One region of the Alteromonas sp. G4i35 genome, then DNA from elsewhere that is predicted to be linked to it. Evidence: predicted binding sites of a transcription regulator. Region 1 holds the regulator's gene; each other region holds the start of a gene.
The links. Region 1 encodes LexA, which represses DNA repair genes until DNA is damaged. Its sites were predicted from a motif close to TACTGTATNNNNATACAGTA; they were not measured.
Positions count from the first base shown of each region.

Region 2: ACFI6L_RS12000 (exonuclease domain-containing protein) is a predicted target of LexA. The motif match lies at 5,825-5,844, and genes of this name have one in related genera.
Region 3: recN (DNA repair protein RecN) is a predicted target of LexA. The motif match lies at 2,507-2,526, and genes of this name have one in related genera.

Region 1 covers NZ_JBHNZD010000009.1:121,293-128,698, reverse strand. The annotation lists gene coxB (cytochrome c oxidase subunit II) at 1-1,055, opposite strand, end outside; gene lexA (transcriptional repressor LexA) at 1,638-2,264, opposite strand; gene ACFI6L_RS07460 (COG1470 family protein) at 2,377-5,937, opposite strand; gene ACFI6L_RS07455 (sensor domain-containing diguanylate cyclase) at 6,110-7,406, opposite strand, start outside.
Region 2 covers NZ_JBHNZD010000016.1:84,086-91,491, reverse strand. The annotation lists gene prmA (50S ribosomal protein L11 methyltransferase) at 173-1,051, opposite strand; gene ACFI6L_RS12030 (substrate-binding periplasmic protein) at 1,343-2,104, shown strand; gene ACFI6L_RS12025 (amidase) at 2,234-3,853, shown strand; gene ACFI6L_RS12020 (high-potential iron-sulfur protein) at 3,952-4,245, opposite strand; gene ACFI6L_RS12015 (flavin reductase family protein) at 4,468-5,097, opposite strand; gene ACFI6L_RS12010 (zinc ribbon domain-containing protein) at 5,090-5,281, opposite strand; gene ACFI6L_RS12005 (hypothetical protein) at 5,468-5,755, shown strand; gene ACFI6L_RS12000 (exonuclease domain-containing protein) at 5,873-7,406, shown strand, end outside.
Region 3 covers NZ_JBHNZD010000038.1:3,359-10,764, forward strand. The annotation lists gene ACFI6L_RS18905 (fatty acid cis/trans isomerase) at 1-429, shown strand, start outside; gene nadK (NAD(+) kinase) at 520-1,395, shown strand; gene dps (DNA starvation/stationary phase protection protein Dps) at 1,655-2,164, shown strand; gene recN (DNA repair protein RecN) at 2,568-4,253, shown strand; gene ACFI6L_RS18925 (outer membrane protein assembly factor BamE) at 4,378-4,734, shown strand; gene tmpT (thiopurine S-methyltransferase) at 4,841-5,494, shown strand; gene ACFI6L_RS18935 (DUF445 domain-containing protein) at 5,615-6,901, opposite strand.

The DNA of each region.
Region 1 (7,406 bases):
CTTAGCATTTTTCCAAACGCTTGCATGGCTGTTCCTGACTTTCCATGCAGCACGATGTCAATGTGACCTTGCTGATCTTCTAGTGCCATCTTGCTGCCTTTTAATGCCGGGAACACGCCAGGTAAACCTTCACCATTTGGCATATGGCAAGCAGCGCACGTTGCGTTGTATACTCGCTCGCCCTCTTTCATCAGTTCATCCATAGACATATTCATAGAAAGTAGACGCTGCTCTTCTTCTTTTGCTTTACGAACAATCTCTTCTTGTTCGCCCATCCACTTTTCAAACTCGGCGGGTTCTTTAGCAATTACCACAACCGGCATATAGCCGTGGTCTTTACCACAAAGCTCTGCGCACTGTCCGCGATAAATACCCGGCTCATTCACCTTGGCCCAAGACTCGTTAATAAAGCCGGGGTTGGCATCTTTTTTCACGGCAAAGTCAGGAACCCACCAAGAGTGGATAACGTCGTCAGAAGTAATAAGAAAACGTACTTTTTTACCTGTGGGAATAACCAGAGGGCGGTCAACTTCAAGCAGGTAGTTATCTGTTTTCTGGAATTTGTTCTCTATTTGCTCGCGCTGAGTGGCGAGTAAAGAATAAAACTCTACATCGCTATCCATGTACTTGTAATGCCATTTCCATTGAGAGCCTGTTACTAACACCGTCATGTCAGGCTCAGACGTGTCTTCCATAGCAATTAGAGTATTCGCTGCGGGTACCGCCATGAAGATAAGAATAAGGAAAGGAATAACGGTCCAAGCAATTTCAACCTTCACGTTTTCGTGAAAATTAGCTGGCTTGGCGCCACGGGACTTTCTATGTAGATACATTGAGGCGAACATCACGCCAAAAACTACAACCGCGATACCTACACAAATGAAGAACATCAACATATGGAGGTCGTATACCTGCCCACTGATGTCGGTAGCACCGCGTCTCAAATTAAGCGAAGAGGCTTCTTCGCTTGCTTCTTGCGCAAAAAGCAAAGGGGAAAAAAGCAAAATTGGTATACTAGAACACCATTTTACGAAAACGGTCGTTAGTTGTTTCACTCAGCACCTCCGTAATGGCGTGGTCAAAGACGCTGATTAATTTGCGCGATGCCCTACCAAATGGTTTGCGAACGATTGACCCATAACCTCAACTTGTAAAACAAATTTAGAGCCATTGTTATTATTTTGTTAATCTCTGTATAAGAATTGCGCAATAATGTCGTGCCGTCTAGTCTTTTCTATTAAAAATTTAACGAAGTGGTTAATTTTTAATCATTTACTAAAATGGTCGCGGGGGATTTCACGTGCAAAAAGAGAAAGCCATTGCTGTGAGATGCCCTTGGAATCAAACAGGCATTTTGAACACGGGGTTAAAGTAAATGCTCGACTAACTAGTTAAGAAATCAATAAGTAATCGATTACTCAATGTCGATTTCAAACAAAATTCAAAATAAAAAATGGAAAATACTTGAAGCATTCATAGAAAGAATAACGTGAGTAATGATAAAAATAAGCGCGCAGAAAACCAACAGGTTTGCTGGGCAGGATAAAACCTAAGTTGGCAGATTGAGGAAAAAAACAGGAACAAAAGACATAAAAAAAGCGGCTAACGCGCCGCTTTTATACAAACAAGCTAAAATACTACATCCAGTCAGCGTTTCTGATCACACCCACCGCAATGCCTTCTATCGCAAAATGTTCAGTCGCCAAATCAACTTTTATTGGTGCAAACTCATCATTCTCAGCATGAAGCAATACTTCACGCCCGCGTTTCTCTAGACGCTTTACGGTGACGTCTTCATCTACACGCGCCACAACCACCTGACCGTTGTGTACATCAGTGGTGCGATGAACAGCGAGAAGATCACCGTCTAAAATACCAATGTCTTTCATGCTCATACCGTTAACGCGTAGCAAAAAGTCGGCATGGGGTTGAAACAGTGCAGGATCGACTTTGTAGTGCGATTCAACATGCTCTTGCGCCAAGATCGGCTCACCGGCTGCAACACGCCCAATTAACGGTAGGCCTTCTTCTTCTTGTGCGTCGTTATCAAGAGGGATATTGAGCTTAATGCCACGAGACGTACCAGGCAAAATTTCAATCACGCCTTTACGCGCCAATGCTTTCAAATGTTCCTCTGCTGCATTAGCAGAACGAAAGCCAAGCTGACGGGCTATTTCCGCACGAGTAGGCGGCATTCCCGTTTCTAACATGGTTGTTTTAATAAGTTCTAAAACTTCGGTTTGTCGAGCTGTGAGTGGGCGCATAAAAGACCTGTCTGTTCATACAGTTCCTGTAAGTATATACACCTAAAACTAAATAACAAGCACTTGCCGCGTCTTTTGCGATCTGCAATAGCCTACGACAAGTGCTTTCCTCTTATTTTACGAGAAGAGCCATGTTCGGGTTACTAATTTGTAACTCCAGCTCCCCATCACTATTTTGACGTGTGCGCATGCCTTCAACATTATCGAGCCCAAGTCCAGGGCTTTGCCACACCACATTGCCTTTATTATCAACCTCAACCACGCGATATGCGATGCTGTCATAATAATTGTACGAATAGTCATTCTCGTTAGGCTGGTAGATAGCGAGAATCGACTGATTAGACGACGTCGTTGGAACAGCCGCTATATACTGAGGGTAGAATGACGGTGCTATAGCGTCTTTGAGTTCTAATGCATCGCTCGCCACGTCATAAACATTGATGGTGTTGTAGTTTCTATTTAAACACGCAAATTCAAGTTCGCTATCACTATCAAAATTTACCGTGAGCAATTGGTCACAATTGGTTTCCAATTCATTCAATCCAACAAATTCACCATCCTGCATTTTATAGAGCTTGAGCGAACTATAGCCCCCAACAGCAAAATAATGCACACCGTCTTTTTCAGAGGCAGCAAGCGCATTAATTGAAAAATCGTTAATGATTGAGTCGATAAGCACCTGATTCTCGATATCAAACGCTTTAAGTCGATTGTTCTCAATAATAACTGCATCGGCGTAACTGTCGTTATTTACGTCAATGGCTTCAATAAACGAAATTTCACTATTCTGATTATTGTTCAGTGTCCACTGAATAGCGTTATCTGTAAGTCTCACGACATTAAACGACGAACTATAATCCAGTGCCCCTATTAGTAACTCACCCACACCGTCATTGTTGTAGTCTGTAACGACCGGTTTGCTATAGTTATAGACATCTTCGCCAACCTCAGCACTTATCGCAAAGTTATCCTCTTTATCTACCGATAAAATCTGAATAGATGATTCGTAACTACTTGTATCGCTAACAAAGACGGCTCTTTCATCATTATCGCCATAAGGTGCCCAACCCGCGGCATGATATCTACTCGCGCGCGGCGCACCTTTTATATCTGACAAGGCATATTCACCGTTGGCATCTTGTTGCGCTACTAAAATTTGATTATCACCAGTCCAAATAATGTCGTCCACATTGTCATTGTCTAAATCGTCAATGAGAAGTGACATGCCACTGTAAGTGTTGTGGTTAAGAGCCCACTGCTCAGAGATTTGTCCCGCTTCTAATGCAAAACCTCTAACTTGTCCCCACTGACACTCGGAGACAACCACTATTCCTTCTGTAGCTGGGCTTTCTTTACTATAGGCGATATCACAAATGTCTCCATGTTCCGCCGTTGCCAAACTGCTTTTCGATACTGCTGAGTAGATTGAGATATCATTCCAACTATCGGCACCGATGATTTCATCTACACCATCGTTATTCATATCACCCAGCACAACAAATGCGTCGCTGAACCCGCTACCGTATAGCCATTGGTTGGCACCGCTTTCGATATCAAATACATAACCATTGTTCGTTACCATTTCTATCGATGCGTCATCATCTACGTTACCAAAAGCAAGGTTATTGACGCCGTCAATATCGTACTGTTGCAACTGCTCACCTGTGCGAACATCTACAATGGCAATAGAAGTCGCATTGTAATATTCGCTCCCATATAAATAAGCAACTTCATCAACTCCGTCACCATTGATGTCGTAAAATAAGCCAGAAATAATACTATCTTCAATAATAAACACCGCTTCTGCGTTACTTTCGCGGTCTTTTATTACAGACAATCCCTGTTGAGTAAGAAGGTAGATTTCATCATTATTGTCACCATCAACATCTTGGGTATGCACGCTTCTAATTTCGCCTTTAGTTGGCAGTTTATACGGATACACATAGGTATTTTTAAGCGTATTGCCTTCTAGCGAAAATCCGCCCACGTTGCGAGCATTTACCGTGATAAGTTCACTTACACCATTGGTCGAAGCAATAGCAAAGCCGTGATTATAAATTGGTGTCATCACAGTAGTACGAGCATAAGCCGGGGCCTTGTCCGCATAAGAAGTGATTTCGAGCGTTTGTTGGGATTCAGTTCCGTCTAAGCTAGCGAAACTAAACATATAAGTTTGAGCGTTGAAAAGTTGATTCGCAGGTACATTCCAGGTCATCAGACCTTCCGCATTTAACGAAGCACCGGGAGGCGCTGAAATAAGCTCTCCCGCGACGTCATCGTCAACTCTGTCTGGGTCACTCATCGATACGGTAAACTCTACGTATCCGCCCGCAGTTACTACTTCAGGCATATTCGATGCAGTGAGCGTCATAGGAGAATTGCCGATCTCAACGAAAGTAGGCTGGGATTCAACAACGTTAATACCGTCTGACACCACCATGGTAACTTTAACTTCATCACCGAAGACTGCGCTGTAAGGTGGCAGCGTGGTACCATTAACATCGTCAAGGACTACACCATTTACATACCAGCGAAACGAAATCACCAGCTCTGAGTCGGGAGTATCTGAATCATGATAGTAGCCAGGCTCAACGGTGACTTCATCTGTGGTATAGACAGTCTCATAGGCATAGTAATAAGGCTGATTCACTACAGGAGGTACGGATATCGCATCGATATCTGAAAGCGCAAGGCCAGTATGATTTCCGCTGGCAAACGCTGTTAGATTATTAAAGTATACACCTACATCGTAAATATCATCGCCGTTGTTATCTTCGCCATAGCGAACAGCGCCATCAATAACGTCAATTCCAGCCGTTTTATCTCCTTTTACGACCAGCGAGCCAGATGACGAATAGGGAAGGTCGCCCTGATCAGAAGAATATGCAAAGTCCAATTTGCCTTTAGACGCAATGTAGATTGAACCATTAAGTTCAGACACGAAGGTGTTGTTTGTCACCCCTTCTGCTGATGTGCCACTGACCTTGTAAGTTTCACCATTGTGCGTGACAGTAAGATACTGCCTCGTCTCTTCATAAAACGTACCTGTTTGTGGGCGGTAGCGAAAATCAACACTTAAGTAGCCTTTTAATGTTGTGCGCACGCCACCGTCTAGCATAGACAAAGTAGTGAAATAAGACGTTACTTCGGAGCTGTTTTCACCTGCGTCAGTAATAACTAGCGAAAATTGTCCGTCATACCGAGTGGAGTCGTAATATTGAATGCACTGATCATAGTCTACAGTAATCGTTCCTTTACCCGTGTCTTCATCAAGCTTACCTGAGTATGTTACTGATCCTGATTCATAGCACTCGGTCGTACCTTCAACGTTGCCGTTCTCATCTAGGAAGGTGTAGATATCATATTGATCTACATAGGGTGAGCCACTTGTATTGTCACCAAAGAGCGTGATGTAAACCTCTTGTACTGCGCTGATATCCACAGTAGAGACTTTCGTTTCTCCACTGTAGTTCGCATCAGCATAGGTGGTTGCCGCCGAGTTTAGTCGTGACTCTGAGTAATCTAAAGGATTTGATAAAATTTCTAGTGCTGTCGGCTCAGGTGGAGGTGGTGGGTTTGTAGGTGGAGAAGAATCAGAGCCACCTCCACCACCACACGCAGTTAGAGCTAAAAGAGAAAAAAGGCCAGAAAAACCCAAGCGCGAAGTTTTCATACATCGTCCCTGATTTAAAAGGCATGTCGGCTTTTTAGTTAAAAGCTCAAAACAAGCCTAATTATTAAGTTTAATAAAATATTCGTTTTTTATAACTTAACTTTATCAATCTAGCAACAGCGCCTTGAGCGTATACGCTTATATTTAATGTAGGCGAAGCCACGTACTATTATTATTCATCCCATACGACTTGGTTTCTGCCCTGCTCCTTGGCTCTGTACAGCGCCTTGTCAGCAAGCGATAAGAGGGCGCTGAAATCCGCCTCAAAGGTGTCTTTGATAAATGTTGCGCCAACGCTGATCGATAAATTCATCGTGTCTGTCTTGTAGGTCACCCTTCCTTCTTCAACAGCAATGCGCAGTGCTTCTAGCTGCCTATGGATCTCTTCTTTCTTGTCACCTATCATGACTATTGCAAACTCTTCTCCTCCTAATCGAGCCACGACATTTGGCGTTTGATTATGTTTAGCTATTTTTCTCGCAACAGCAATAAGCGCCTGATCTCCAGCATCGTGACCGTAGGTATCGTTTACTTTTTTGAAGTGATCAATATCGACGATAGCAACACATCCACGACAATGTTGTTTTGAAAATGAGATGCACTCGTCAAGGAACGCGCGTCGGTTATAAAGGCCCGTTAAAGAATCAGTCATCGCCAAATGCCTAAGCTTCTCTTCAGCAACGGCTCGGGCTTCCTCAAGCTCTACTGCGTAGAACAAGCCAGCCAATGCATCTAAAAAGGGCTGTAGAAACTCAGCATCTTCGTCAGTGTAGGTATCAAACTTATTCGCTAAACCGACCATTCCCACTACTTTATCTTTCACTTTTATAGGTAGGCCTAAAAATCGGCTAATGCGCGGATGACCGTGCGGAACACCTTTGGAATTAGGGTGACTGTTTGGCGCATTACTAATGGTAACTTCTCCCGTTAAAATTGAGGTTCCAAAAAGGTTGTCGAAGTTACTAAAGTAGAGGTTTCGTTTTTTGTATTCTGCATATTGAGAAAAGCTACTGTTATCCCAAACAATTTCAGAAATCGCATGAATGAAAAGTCTAGATGAGCTACCGGCTCCTTTCATTTGGCCGACGAAGGCAAACTGGCTATCTGAGATATCTATGAGTTCGGCCAATACGGACTGACACGCCATCGTCAAGTCATTGTTTTGGAGATATGATGCCCGGGTTTTATTGATAAATTGAAGGAGCTGGGTTTTCTTTCTCTCATGCAGTTCGCTTTCCATTCGTTGCGTTATATCTCTATGAATACCTGCTATACGAACCGGCTTACCTTGGGCATCTGTCTCAACGGTTTTCCCATAACTTTCAACCCAAACCCAAGAGCCATCAGTGTGTTTCATGCGAAATGTGGTGTTAAAGACTTTGCTCTTACCAATTAGATGCATGTTGAGCTGCTTTTCAACTTTGACGTAATCCGCGGGATGAATGAGCTGTCTAAAAAAGCGGGAGCCA
Region 2 (7,406 bases), on a different contig from region 1:
GTCTTACAGCCCCCGATTTGAAAGGGCTGTAATGTGAAAAAAATTAACAATTAATTAGGCGGCAACGTGCTTTGTCGTACAAATTTTCGTCGCAATTTTGAGGTGGTTTACCGAAAACACACTATTCTAACTGGGCGTAATTTTCACCGACTGGTCGGTTTATCGCTCAAACTTAGTGTTTTTTGCCCGACACTCTCGCCCATTCACCATCAATGGCACTGGGTTCAAGAGTAATATCGTTAGCGTACGCTTCTTCTATGCGCGTAACTTGCTCCGCCAAAATGCCAGAAAGGACTAACAAACCGCCTGATTTGCAGTAGTTTGTAATAACGCTTTGAAGTTCTAGTAATGGACCTGACAAGATGTTCGCCATCACGACATCGGCTTCAAGCTCAGGCTGGTTTTCAGGAAGGTATACATCCAAACGGTCTTCAACGCCGTTGCGTCGTGCATTTTCTTTTGTTGCTTGTAGCGCTTGTGGGTCGATATCAATGCCGATGACGCGTTTAGCACCCAATTTCAACGCAGCCAGCGCTAATATTCCAGAGCCACAGCCAAAATCGACAACGGTTTTATCTGTCATATCTATGCCGTCTAGCCAGCGCAAGCAAAGCGCTGTGGTAGGGTGCGTGCCAGTACCAAAGGCAAGCCCAGGATCTAACATTACGTTAACGGCGTTTGGATCGGGAACATCGCGCCAGCTTGGGCATATCCACAAGCGCTCGCCAAATTGCATGGGATGGAAGTTATCCATCCACTCTCGCTCCCAGTCTTTGTCTTCAAGTGGCTCAAGCTTATATTTAAAATCAGGGCCTAAGACTTTGGCTTTACCCAAGCGCTGAAGGATGCCTTTCATATCGGCATCAGCTTCAAATAAGCCGACGACTTGTGTATCGGGCCACAGTAACACTTCACCCGGCTTGGGCTCGTACATAGGGGTGTCTTTCGCATCCACATAGGTCACTGCTTGTGAGCCGTTGGCCGTTAGCATGTCGCCTATTGATTCTGCATGTTCAGAGGAGGTATTAATTCGAAGTTGTAGCCAAGCCATAGTTATCGTTCATTGAGACCTTTGCGCTTTATTGTACCTTTGCTTGGCAGTAAACAAAATGCAGGCAAGCGAAAAGCTTTCAGTAAATGAGAGCGCGATGCTTACAGAGGCATGATCAAATCTAACCACTTTGGTTTTCAACAGGCTCTCACGTACTCAATAAAACTTGGCTGCTCAATTGATTACGTAAGCCTCGAGAAAAACTAACCTTTTGTCGACTGGTGAAATTCTAATATAAGTTTATATTATGAGAAGGGTATCGTTTAATTTATAGTCTGGTTCATCTGTTGTATGCGCGCACTTTTATCTGCTGTTTGTTTACTGTGTTTTATCATACCGCTTAGCGCGAAAGAGCTAGATGTGGTTGTAGGCTGGAACAAGCCTCCATACGTTATTTCACAAGAGCACACCGGCTTTGAAGTTGACTTGGTGCGGGCGATCCTTGCTGAAATGGGATATGGATTGTCGCCTATTTATGTTCCTTTCGGGCGTACGGCAAGGTTATTAAAAGATGACGCAGTTGACATTGGACTTACCCTTAATCCTGCACACACGGTCGATCAAAGCATTTTATCTGAGCCATATATTATCTATCAGAACGTCGTGGTAACACGGGCAGACAGAGAACTGACGATAGACAGTATCGACGATTTGAAAGGTAAAAGCGTCATTGCTTTTCAAACCGCTCAATCGGTATTAGGTGAGGACTTTGGGCGAACTCTTGCATCGCAAACTACCTATATAGAAATGGCACGACAAGATCGTCAAGTGGACATGCTGATGCGCGGCAGTGTCGATGTTGCCATTCTCGATAGAAATATTTTCAACTACTTCAAATCTGCAAACAGTGCTTATGCCGAAGACGCAACCGTCTTTCATGAGCTTTTTCCTATATCGCCTTACAGTGCTGCGATCCCCGACCCAGCGCTAAGAGCCAAGTTCAACGCCACCCTTCGGCTATTTATTGAAGATGGGCGGTATCAGTTACTGCTTGATGAATATAAGCTCGATAACCTCCTTCATAAGCTTCCCGTAGCGGAAACGGCAAAATAATTCTTAGACAGTGAACTATTTCTGATTCAACGTATAAGAAACTAACATTACGTTACCTTCTATTGCCGTCAAACGCTGCATAATAAGAAGGAGTAACAGGCGCTAGGATCATACGTTAAGGAAAGGTTTATGTTGAAACAGGGTTTTTTGCTGGCCGTAGTCGTGCTATGCACTGCATGCGTGTCTCAAGCAAATCATACAGATAAGATTGAGCAATGGTTAGATAAGCCTGCTCACGTTCAGGCGCAAGCGATTGCGAGTGGCGACACGACATCTGCTGAGCTCGTTAGCGGTTATCTTGCGCGAATCGAACGGCTAGATGAAAAGGTAAATAGCGTTTTAGCGTTGAACCCTAACGCGCTGACCGAAGCGAAGGCCATCGATAAACGACTAGCGAATGGCGAGACGCTTGGCCCTCTGGCAGGTATTCCCGTGCTGCTAAAAGATAATATAGAAAGTAAAGAGATGCCCACCACAGCCGGCTCAATGGCGCTTATTGCTAATGACACTGGTCGCGATGCGCCTATCGTAGAAAAACTGAAAGCGGCAGGGGCAATTATTTTGGGTAAAACCAATTTGTCTGAATGGGCAAACTTTCGCTCTGAATCCTCTATCAGCGGCTGGAGTGCAGTTGGCGGGCTTACCCGAAACCCGCATATGCTATCAAGAAGTGCTTGTGGCTCGTCATCGGGCTCGGGCGCTGCCATGTCACTTCGCCTCGCGTCACTTGCCGTGGGCACCGAAACCAATGGCTCTATTATTTGTCCGGCATCCATAAACGGGGTAGTCGGCTTTAAACCAACCGTGGGCTTGCTTTCCAGAACTCACATAGTACCTATTTCTTTCAGTCAGGACACCGCAGGACCAATGACGTCTAACGTTCAAGACGCCTGGCTAATGACGGCAATCATGGCGGGCCCTGATGCAAGCGATAACGCTACACTAGACGCTGAGTCTCACCGCCCTCCTATGCCAACATCTTCAATGCTGGCTACAGATTTAAAAGGCAAGCGTATTGGTGTGGTTAGGTACCGCCAAGGCGATAACCCTCATGTACTGGCTGTTTATGAAAAGGCGTTGAACCAGCTTAAAGCATCGGGCGCGACGCTGGTGGACATCAGTGACTTCTCTCAGCCAGATTCATTTTGGGCCGACTCTTATAATGTTCTGCTGAGCGAGTTCCATCATAGTATTAACGAATACTTGTCGGGGTCTCCAGCAGAGCTTCCTGCAAGGAACTTGTCTGAGCTGATCGATTTCAATAACAAAACAGAGCGCGAGTTAGCGTTATTCAATCAAGACATTTTCGAAAAATCGCTCGCGTCGGCAGCCATTGACAGCGAAAAGTATCAAAGTTCACTGCGCCTTATTCAAGACACGGCGGGTAAAAATGGTATTGATACGTTGTTAGCAAAGCACAATGTTGATGTTCTAGTTGCGCCTTCAAACAGCCCTTCTTTTTTAATAGACGGCGTATATGGTGACCATTCGCCTGTCGGTTTTATCGGTATCGGGTATTTGGCCGCAATTGCAGGATATCCGCATCTCACAGTGCCCGCTGGACAGGTGAAAGATCTTCCTGTGGGAATTAGCTTTATTGGTGGAAAGTGGCAAGACGAAAGCGTGTTAAAAATAGGTAGAGTCTTTGAAGCAAAACACGGCTTCTTCATTAAGCCTGGCCTTCTGCCTACACGTTTTGACAACCCAGCGCTAAAAGGTATCGAAGACGGAATTGACGTAGTTCGCTAGCGGGAAATGAGGGTACATAATCGTATTTCGCCTCAACAGAAACGAAAAAAGCCCTTGGTTTAACTCAAGGGCTTTTGAACGTCTTTTCTTTCGATTGGTTAGCCAGGCTTTTTCACCCAAGCGCTACACCAGCCATCAGCGTTAACAAGCTTATTAGGGAAAATGTTACAAGGGCGGTGTTGTTCGCCATCGGCGCCCTGCACGTACATGCAGTTTGCGCATTTTGCACCTTCAACAGTTGACGACGGTGTGTAGTTCAGTGCTTTTGCAGTAGGGTCATCAGCGCTCAATTGTTCTTGAGCCTGAGCACGTAACGCTACACCACCTAATGTAAGACCGATAACTGTCGAGCCAGAAAGCTTTAAAAAGTCACGGCGATTTACAGATTTCATAACATTCTCCTTAAGAGATAGAAACGATAATGATTCTTTTTTATTCAGTGCCTTAAACGCAAAAACCTGCCCAAAGAGGCAGGTTTTGTTTCATGTTTAAATACTATCTCTTTTTGAAAAAAGATCGAACGAAATGTCGCATTTTCGCTTGATCCAGATTAAATAAACTTCAGAGTTACAACCTTAAGTATTGAATGTAAGACCGCTGGACAGTTTATTAGTTCACTTCACGGTTAACTTTACATCGGGCTTTGCATACGCAAATTGCGCAATTCGTTGTGTGCTGTGGTAGCTGTCTAGGCCTGAGATACAGGCCGTTTGCGCTTGCTCTATATCTGCATAGCCGTCTGAATCTATTATTTGCTCAGGAACGTAGAGCTCCTGGATTTCGCCAATAACCATTTCGGTTTCATTAAGCAAAGTAAAATGCTGTGCTACTTTTAAGCCCATTTTAATTTCACTTTCTTTGACATACGGCGCACTGAAGGACTCACTGATCTGCGCGGTTAACCCAACGGCTTCAAATTCACTTTCATCTGGCGCATAGCGGGCTGATGTTTGGTGGGCTTTGTCGACCCAGTCAACAGACACGTGATTTAGCGTATAAAAGCCCTGCTGTTTTATATTGCTTAACGTATCTCGCGTGACGGTATGTGGACGCATGATCATGCCAATGAGAGGCGGGTTTGCACCGACATGAACAATAGAGCTCACTATAGCCAAATTGTTTGTAACGCCGTTTGTTGTACCCACCAAAGTCGCCGATTTAAAACCAGACAAACTATTAATTAGGTTTGCGCGGTAGCGCTGTGCAAGGGCGTCTATATCACCGCGGGTAAACTGCTTAGTCATTCTCTCTTTCTGCCTCTATCTGAATGTCATCACCGTGCTGATAAGCAGTAAGCTCAATGGGCTGACAACACACTTGGCAGTCGAGCACCTGTACTTGGCCAACATCGTTAATTTCATCTATTTCAACATCATTTGGGGCCATACAGTAAGGACAGGAAAAGCCCATGGAACGAGTTAAACTCATATTTAAATGCCTTTGTAATCACTAATGCTATTTGTTACGTAATGCAAAGACGAGTGGATTTTCTTTTAGACACGCCCCTTGTATCTGATTTTAAGAGAAAAGGACAAGACTGCCATTTGACGCTTATGAGTAATCAGAAAACTGGGTGCACAAATAATAGATGTGATAGACGAAAAAGGTGACCTTGTGGCAAATAAAGTTGGTCAATGCCCGTGCTGTAATAGAGAAACTCGCCTTACTTACCATCATCTTATTCCGCGAAAAATGCACAGGCGTACCTATTTTAAAAAGCACTTTAGCAAAGCGGAGCTTCAGGACGGCATTTACATTTGCAGACAATGTCACAGCGGTATACATCGATTTTATGATGAGATGACGTTGGCCAAACACTACTTCAATTTGCAGCGTTTATTGGCAGATGCGCAGCTTTCTTCGTTCTTTCATTGGGTGTCTAAACAGCGCGTACGCGTGTAAAAGTACACGCTGTGCACTATTAGCAGCAGATGTGATACCCAATCGCGGAGGATTTAATTTGATTCGCGTGGCTGTATAAATATACACTATTGATGTTTTCATAGCCAAAGATACCTCATGCGAAAAGATTTACCGCCACGTTATTACCTTACACACTTTCACGAGTTCCTTGGGTTCTTTGAGGGTGCTAGCAGGGCGCTTCTAAGTGACGAAGCCACTGACTTTGTTAGGCGTTTTAAAGCGTTGGACGATGACAAACAGTGTATTGTTGTGCGCGCTGCAAATCGCAAGTACGCAGTGATTGACAGGACGCAGTTCAATTATAGCGAAATCGCTGTGCCACAAGAGCAAATAGATTGGCTTACCGACAACGGCTGGTTTGGTGACCTTACCCACGCTTCGCTTAATGACATCGCAGGTGTCTTGACCAAAGATGCTCTGCTTGAGCTACTTGCTGAATACGGCAGTATTCAGGGGCTCGCATCTCTCACCAAGCCTAAACTCGTGACGTTGCTTAATGAACATATCGAAGCTAGAGGCTGGCCAGAGCGCTTTTCGCTAGATAACTACTTAGTGTGCTTGTTCGACGATGCACTTCGCTATTTGCTGTTTATCTATTTTGGTAACACCAAAAGCCGCCTAAATCAGTTTTCTATGCGCGATTTAGGCGTAATGAGAACCCGTTCTGATTCCGTAACGGATACGGCGCGTTTTGAAACTAAAAGCGACGCCCAAGCGTCATGGTTTTACGCCAACCATTACAGCCAGTTAGCTTTTTATAACGATGATATGTTGCTTGCCATTGCCGAAGGTGAACTGCCCATTACAGAAGGTGTGTCGGCCTGTTTTTATCGCGACCAGTTTCTCTATGCATTAGGCCTAAAAGTACTGATGTTTGATAGAACGAAAGGGCTAGAAGTATTGAAAGCGGCGCAAAGCGATAAGGCAAAAGAAAAGTGGTTAAGAGAGAGCTACAAGGACGGAAATGAAAATAGTGTTAAACAGACCCTTGAAGAGATAATTGATAATCCGCAATCGGATACGCTGCTAGCATTTGCAGAAGATTTCTATGCCCGTAAATACCACAAAAAACGCACCAGCACGGTTACCGACATGCTTCGCAATGCTAGCCGTACACTGGATATTGACGTAAGCCAAAACCAACAGGTTGAGCGTGGTGTGCTGGCGCATTATGCAAGGCACGGCATTGAAGGCTGGCGCACGGAAAACCGATTATGGCGCACTTTGTTCGGCCTTACCTTTTGGAAGCAACTTTACGAAGAAGACACGCTGGTTACTGAGTTTGATCGCAGACCGTTATCGCTTAAACAGAATAACTTTTACGCCAAGTTTGAACACAGTATTGAAGCGTTGTTACAGGCGCTTGATAGCAAAGAAAAACTGCGTTTTCATATTCACAAAATGGCCACGATGCACTATGGCAAAGTGAATAGCCTGTTTATGTGGTCTAGTCATTTGCTTACGCCTATAGAAGCGCTAATTGAGCATGGTTCGCTAGATTCTATTTATGCTTTACTTCGCATGATGTGCAAAGACTTTGAGAGCCTCCGAGATGGCTTCCCCGATATCATGGTATTTGACGGCGCACTTCGCTTTGAAGAAATCAAAGCGCCTGGCGATCAGCTTCGCC
Region 3 (7,406 bases), on a different contig from region 1:
TCGCTTCCTGCTCAACAAGCGACGTTGATGCCTGAAACTACCATGATTGTGATTCAAGACGACAAAAACCCAGACAACATTGATGTATTCACTGCCCTTAGAAATAGCGCGCATTACAATGTAAATAGCCTATTTGAAGAAGAGGAAAACCGGGAGCCTTCTAAAGATTCAATCACGCTAGTTCATGGTTTGTTGGGCAGTTACCCTGACGCTTTCTGGTATATCAATGCCTCAGAAATAACGTCTTCGATTGAGAAGCTTAAATCCATTAAAAGCGAAGCCGATTACAAGGCCTTGCTCGACGATGTTGGCATGCGCCGAACCAACCCTAACTTTTGGGCGTTTAGTGATAAGTTAATGCGATGGTCTAGCGAGCGCTATCCTATTGAAGGCGGTCTTCTCGACTATAATCGGTTAGAAGATCGCTAAACCTTGCGCTGTGTGCCGTTTTACGCTTTTCTTTTGCAAAAAACCTGTGCTAATGTCCAACCATTGGAAATGAAAGGACATTAGCATTCCATGCCCTATCAAACCGTTGCTTTAATTGGAAAACCTCAGCACGCTGCAACCCACGACAGCCTGAACATTCTTGCCGAATATTTATTGGCAAAAGGCTGTAAATTATTGGTTGAGGAAAGTATTGCTGAAGAACTTGAAACCGAAAACTTCAAAAGCTGTAACCTTGTCACTATTGGCAAAGAGGCTGACCTTGCCGTTGTGGTAGGCGGTGACGGCAGCATGCTTGGTGCAGCACGTGTGCTCGCTCGCTTTGACATTCACGTTGTCGGTGTAAACCGCGGAAATCTCGGCTTTTTAACTGATATCCACCCCGATGATATTGTTCAACAACTTGACCTTATCTTTAACGGTGAATGCGTAGTAGAAGAGCGCTTCTTACTTGAAGTAGAAGTTTATCGACACGAAAAGCTTAAAAGTAACAACTCTGCTGTAAACGAAGTGGTACTTCACCACGGAAAAGTTGCCCATATGATGGAATTTGAAATTTACATCGATGAGCAATTTGTATTCAGTCAGCGCAGCGACGGATTAATAGTAGCCACACCTACAGGTTCAACGGCTTACTCTTTATCAGCGGGCGGCCCTATTATTATGCCCAAGCTAGATGCACTTACGTTGGTACCCATGTTTCCTCACACACTTAGCAGCCGTCCAATCGTTGTTGATGCTGACAGTCAGGTATCGATGAAAGTATCAAAGGTTAATAGTGACTCGCTACAAGTGAGTTGCGATAGCCATATTGTTCTGCCGGTGCTACCTGGCGATGAAATTCGAATAAACAAAAGCGTAGACAAACTCCATCTTGTTCACCCTAAGGGCTACAGCTACTTCAATGTACTTCGTAAAAAGTTAGGTTGGGGTAGTAAGCTTTACTAACCTCTCTGCTCCATTTAGTTGATTCCATGTGCATTTATTACATAAGCCTGTAGCATTTTCTTGATTGCTACAGGCTTGAAAAATAAAGATTTTTTAATCTTCTCTAATTTCCTTAACGAAAACCAAGACTTATAGAAATATAAGTTTTCGGCATACCTGTTGCACCTATTACAACAAGTCGTCAGCACAAGGTCTTTGTTTTTTGGCCTAAATGATGTTTCGCATCCCGCTGACTTATTTGCATTCAATAGGAGATATCATGAGTAACACCAATATCAAATTTACAGCCCCTGGAATGGATAACGATGCAGCTGCCAAAACAATCAAGGTATTGGATCAGCGATTGGTTGCACTATTAGATTTACAGTTAACGTTGAAGCACATTCATTGGAATGTAGTAGGACCAAATTTTATCGGTGTGCATGAAATGTTGGACCCGCAGGTAGATGCGGTACGCGAAATGACCGACACAATTGCAGAGCGAATTGCTACATTAGGTGGCGTACCGAAAGGTACACCAAAAGCCATTGTTGAAGGCCGCAGCTGGAATGATTATGAGTTGGGTAAAGGTTTAGTACTTGACCACCTTAAGGCGCTGGATGCTGTATATGACGGTGTAAATGGTGACCATAGAAAAGCGTTAGAGCTTTTAGGTGAAATTGACCCAGTATCGGAAGATATGATCACCGGCCAACTTGCAGATTTAGAACAGTTCCAGTGGTTTGTGCGCGCGCACATAGAGTCTGGCAGCGGCGAGCTACAGCAATAATGTATAATTGCTGGTAAACCACATAGTCATTCGGACTACCTGCTATTTAATTGAAATTGAATTTTAAGGAGAGCTTACGCTCTCCTTTTTGCTATCAGGTTCTCTACTGCGTTGTGGAATTGTTTACCGCTTGCTTTTGAGTTATTCAGCTACTTAGCATTGAGCTAATTTACTACTGTATAACCACTGTAACGAACGCATCTAGCGCAGCCTATTATTAATGGGTTACTCATAACCACTCCTTTTTAAAACGCTCTATACAATATTGATTTCTTTAAACTTTTCACAATCCACTTTAATTTTTAAGTAAAATATTTACGACTTAACTTTACACAGAAAAAATACTGTATATATTATCAGTTACTGTATATATCATCATGTTCAACTTTTTTCGAGTGTGGTTATGTTAGCGCATCTTTCTATTTCTAATTTTGCTGTTGTAAAACAATTATCAGTTCAACTGGAAAACGGGTTGACTGCTATAACCGGCGAAACCGGTGCAGGTAAATCAATTGCTATTGATGCCTTAAGCTTGTGCTTAGGCGAGCGTGCCGACGCAAATGCGGTGCGAAAAGGTAGTGCAAAAGCGGAGATCATTGCTCACTTTTCTTTGAACGGCAATGTATTAGCTAAAGCCTTCCTCGATGAACATGAGCTCACCTCAGATGAAGATGAGAATAGCTGCTTTATTCGCAGAGTTATTTCAAAGGAAGGCCGTTCAAAAGCTTTTATCAACGGTATTCCCGCCTCACTTCAGCAGTTAAAAGGCTTAGGCCAGTTTTTGTTGGCCATTCACGGTCAAAATACTCACCTACAGTTGCTGAAAGAAGACCATCAAAGGGAATTAGTTGATGGTTACGCTAAGCACGACGACATGTTAGCGCAAGTTAAAGAAACCTACTCTCTTTGGCGTGATAAGCAACGAACGTTAAAGGCGCTTCAAGAACAAGCACAGCAGCGCGAAGACAGAATTCAGCTGTTAACTTATCAGGTTCAAGAACTTGATGAATTCGCCATTGAAGAGGGTGAATTTGAAGAGTTAGAAATAGAGCACAAACGCCTGAGTAACGGGCAAAGCCTTTTAGAGCAAGCACAGACCAGCGTATACAATTTATATGAAAGCGATGAAGGCAACGCACTGTCAGTTATACAAAGCAGTATTGAACGTTTAGGCGAATTAGAGGCGCACGACGCTAGTTTAACGCCAATCATTGCAATGCTTAATGATGCAGCAATTCAAGTAGAAGAAGCGGCAGGAGAGCTACGTAGCTACTGCGATCACTTAGAGATCGATCCACTTCGCTTACAGCAAGTTGAGGCGCGCTATGCGAAGGCGATGGAACTTGCCCGTAAACATACTGTGATGCCAGAAGGACTTTATCAGCATCACCAAGAGCTAGCCGCCGAATTCAATGCTTTATCGGAACAGGAAACACTGTTAGGTACGCTTGAAGGCGAAGTAGAAGAAGCACGTGCAACGTATTTAACCGCGACCAAAGCGCTTTCTGAGAGCAGGCAACGTGCTGCTGGTAAGCTAAGCGAAGATATTGAAGTGCAAATTCGCCAAATGAATATGCCCCACGCAAAAGTGGATATTCAGATTCAATACGACGAACTTAAGAAGCCGGTGAGCACAGGTCTAGATACCGTAGAATTTAAAGTGTCTACCAACCCTGGTCAAGATGCAGACAAATTAGAAAAAGTCGTATCAGGTGGTGAACTTTCTCGTATAGGACTGGCTATTCAGGTTATCGCGAGCGGCCATCACGCTACCCCTACTATGATTTTCGATGAAGTCGATACGGGCATTAGCGGCCCAACAGCATCAATCGTTGGCGGGCTTTTACGTAAATTAGGTAAACAATCGCAAGTAATGTGTGTTACCCATCTACCTCAAGTAGCGGCACAGGCACATAATCAATTGTTTGTTACCAAGCTTACCGACGGGGAAAGTACTGAAACCCAGATGTTGGCGTTGACGAAGCAAGACAGGATCGATGAGCTTGCAAGACTATTAGCCGGTGATAAAGTAACCAAATCGGCGCTAGCGAATGCAAAAGAACTGCTTAAAAGCGCAGCATCGAACTAAAATGCAGTTGATTGGTCCTAGTTGTCAATGTAGCATGCCTTCGCGCTTGCAATAAAACAGTCTCGAAATTCGCTTTAGCGAAGTTCATTGACACTAACAAAGGCAATACTGGACAAATTAACGCATGAAGTTGCAACACCTATTAGTAATTCTTGGTATCACACTAACATCAACCGCTTGCTCGAACTGGATTTATCGAATCGACGTTCCTCAAGGAAACTTCCTTGATCAAAGAGATGTGGAAAAGCTGCGCGTTGGAATGACAAAAGAACAAGTTATTTATGTACTAGGTAACCCTGTTGTTCAAGACTCATTCGACGATGACACTTGGTACTACGTTTACGATATGAAGCGCGGTATGAAAAAGCGTGGTGAAGATTTTCAAAAGCAAATGGTGATTAACTTTGTAGACAACAAAGTGACAACGGTTGAAGGTGACTTCGAGTTATCTGAAGACTTCAATACACCGCTTGATAACTAAGCAATTTTAAAAAGGTAGCGATTTCACGCTACCTTTTTTTGTTTCTAATACCCTTCTTAAAGACGCCTGTTTTTAGAAATATGTCGCTTACCCAATTGAGGTCTATATGGAACACAGTTTTTGGCACAGTAAATGGCAAAAAAATGAAATTGGATTTCACGAGCCTGAGGGCAATGCGCTTCTCGTAAAATATTCATCGTTTTTGATTGGCGACAATAGCCCTAGCTCATCATCAAGCCGCATATTTGTCCCACTTTGTGGTAAGACCCGTGACATTGGTTGGCTACTGGCTCAAGGTTGTGAAGTAGTTGGTGCTGAACTAAGCGAGGTTGCTATTACACAATTGTTTGAAGAGTTAGGCGTCGAGCCTACCATTTCCACTTCCACTAACGGTAAGGTGTACGCAAAAGACGGCTTGACCATATTTGTAGGCGATATATTCAAACTTACATCAAGCGACATAGGTGATGTTACGGGTGTTTACGACAGAGCGGCATTGGTGGCCCTGCCTAGTCCACTTCGCGAACAATATTCTGCACACTTAATTGAGATCACTCAATGTGCGCCACAGCTTATCATTTCTTTTGATTACGACCAAAACGAAATGGCTGGCCCTCCATTTAGCGTTAATGAAAAGACCGTTGATTCTCTTTACTCTGCCGATTACAACATTCAAAGGCTAGAACGCTCAGTGCTTGAAGGCGGTTTGAAAGGCAAAGTAGACGCTGATAATTTAGTCTTTGCGCTATCGGCAAAATAGGCGTTTTTCTTGCTTTTTGTGGCCGACAAATACTATTTAAAACAAAATGCAGTTTATTCCGAGCTTAGAGTTAAAAAGCGAGGGTCAAGCAATGCCATATGGCATTGCTTTGAATTGCGGCTAGAGGCCAAGTAGCGCTTCTACGCCAAACAATAACGCACCTATAAGCCCGCCTACAATCGTGCCATTAATGCGCACTTTTTGAAGATCGCGACCAATGTTTAGCTCCACCTGCTGTGCCATTTCACGTTCATCCCAACTATTGATGGTGTCGCGTATGTGACGTGTTAGAAATTCAGCCAGCTCAGGCGCCATATATTTTGCTGCTTCTCCAATGTGCTTATTGAACGCCTTTGCTAGTTCTGTATCTTGCGTTAACGTAGTGCCCAAGTCCTTTAGAAGTCCAGATACTTTGGTCTCAGCTTTACCATTTGGCTCTTCAAGAACCGCTAACAACCATTGATGAAACTTAGCCCATGACTGCTGAACGTATGCGTTTAACGCTGGGTCGTTGATGATTTTTTCGCGGAAGTTGTTTACCTTTTTCTCCATTAACGGACTGTGCTGTAATTCATAAAGAAACTCATGTACTTGCTCGTCAAACGCATGGCGGATGGGGTGGTGCTCATCCGCATATATATCTTCTAAGATACTTGAAACAGCTTTAACCGCAATTAACGCCCCCTGCTCGCTTAACCAGCTAGAGGGTAATAACTTTTCAATACGACTGTATTCGGTTTTCAACCAAACCACTAAAGTGTCTGCTATGTAGATTTGGGTTTCTGGCTCTGCGAGCAGTTTGGCCAGTTTTCCCAGCACTCTATCAAGGACAACCTGGTGCTGACGTTCTTTCGTCACAGCGCCCAACGAGGTCGCCATCAACTGTCTAAGATCAAGTTGGTTAATGCCCTTCTGTGCTGTTTTAGTGATAAATGCTTTAACAGGTTTATCATCAAGCACGCGCAGAACACCTGCAAAAGCATCACATAGAAAGCGACTTAACCGGGTAGCGTTTCTCTCTTGTGACAACCATCTTCCTGCGCCTTTGGCTGGGTCACTGTTTCGAATAAGCCGCTCTATCGCTTCAGGATGAAAGAATTTCTCTTTAACGAACAAAGACAAGTTATTAGCAATAACAGACTTGTTACTTGCTACGATATTGGTGTGCGGAATGGGGTATTGAGCAGGAATTGGCTTAAACAGTGCAGTTACGGCAAACCAATCAGCAAGGCCGCCGATAAGCGCCGCCTCGCTGGCCATTTTAATAAGCCCCAGCCACCATGCACCTTCCAAACTTGAATAAAATTTTGGAATTAATATTGTTCCGATAAAAACACTTGCAGCAAAAATTAAACAGGCCAAAGCTAGCCTTTTCGCCTTGTTTAACTGCGTGTATTTGTCCTGCATCTACTACTCCATTCAAAGTATTCGTCCAGCATTGAGACCGATTTGCACTGCACCGACTTCCTTAGCAAAAAGTACTTTTAAGGCCATATTTATAGAAAACCTAAAGTAGCTAGCATCCCATATTCAATTTTAAGGATGCAAACACCAGGCCTATTCAAAAAAAGCCCAGCATTTACTTTCCACCTGTCCTCGCCGGACACACACTCAAATAATCCACTTTTTACCTGTCCACTCTGGACACACACTTAAATGATTATATTTGGCCTCTTTGCTCTTTGGGCATCCTCTTGACCTCCATATACTTGTCAATCACGCTTCTACTATCAAGTGACTGTCCATTCCTGTACTGCTGGCGCTTCTGCAACTGTTAGCAAGTGTCTGTCCACTACTGTACTGCATTTATCAGCTACAGCACCTTCTTTGCTTTTAAATGAGTGTCTGTCCAATTCTGTACCATGCTTTATTTTAATAATCGAATAGTGAATTGGTCAGATTCGCAATGCGT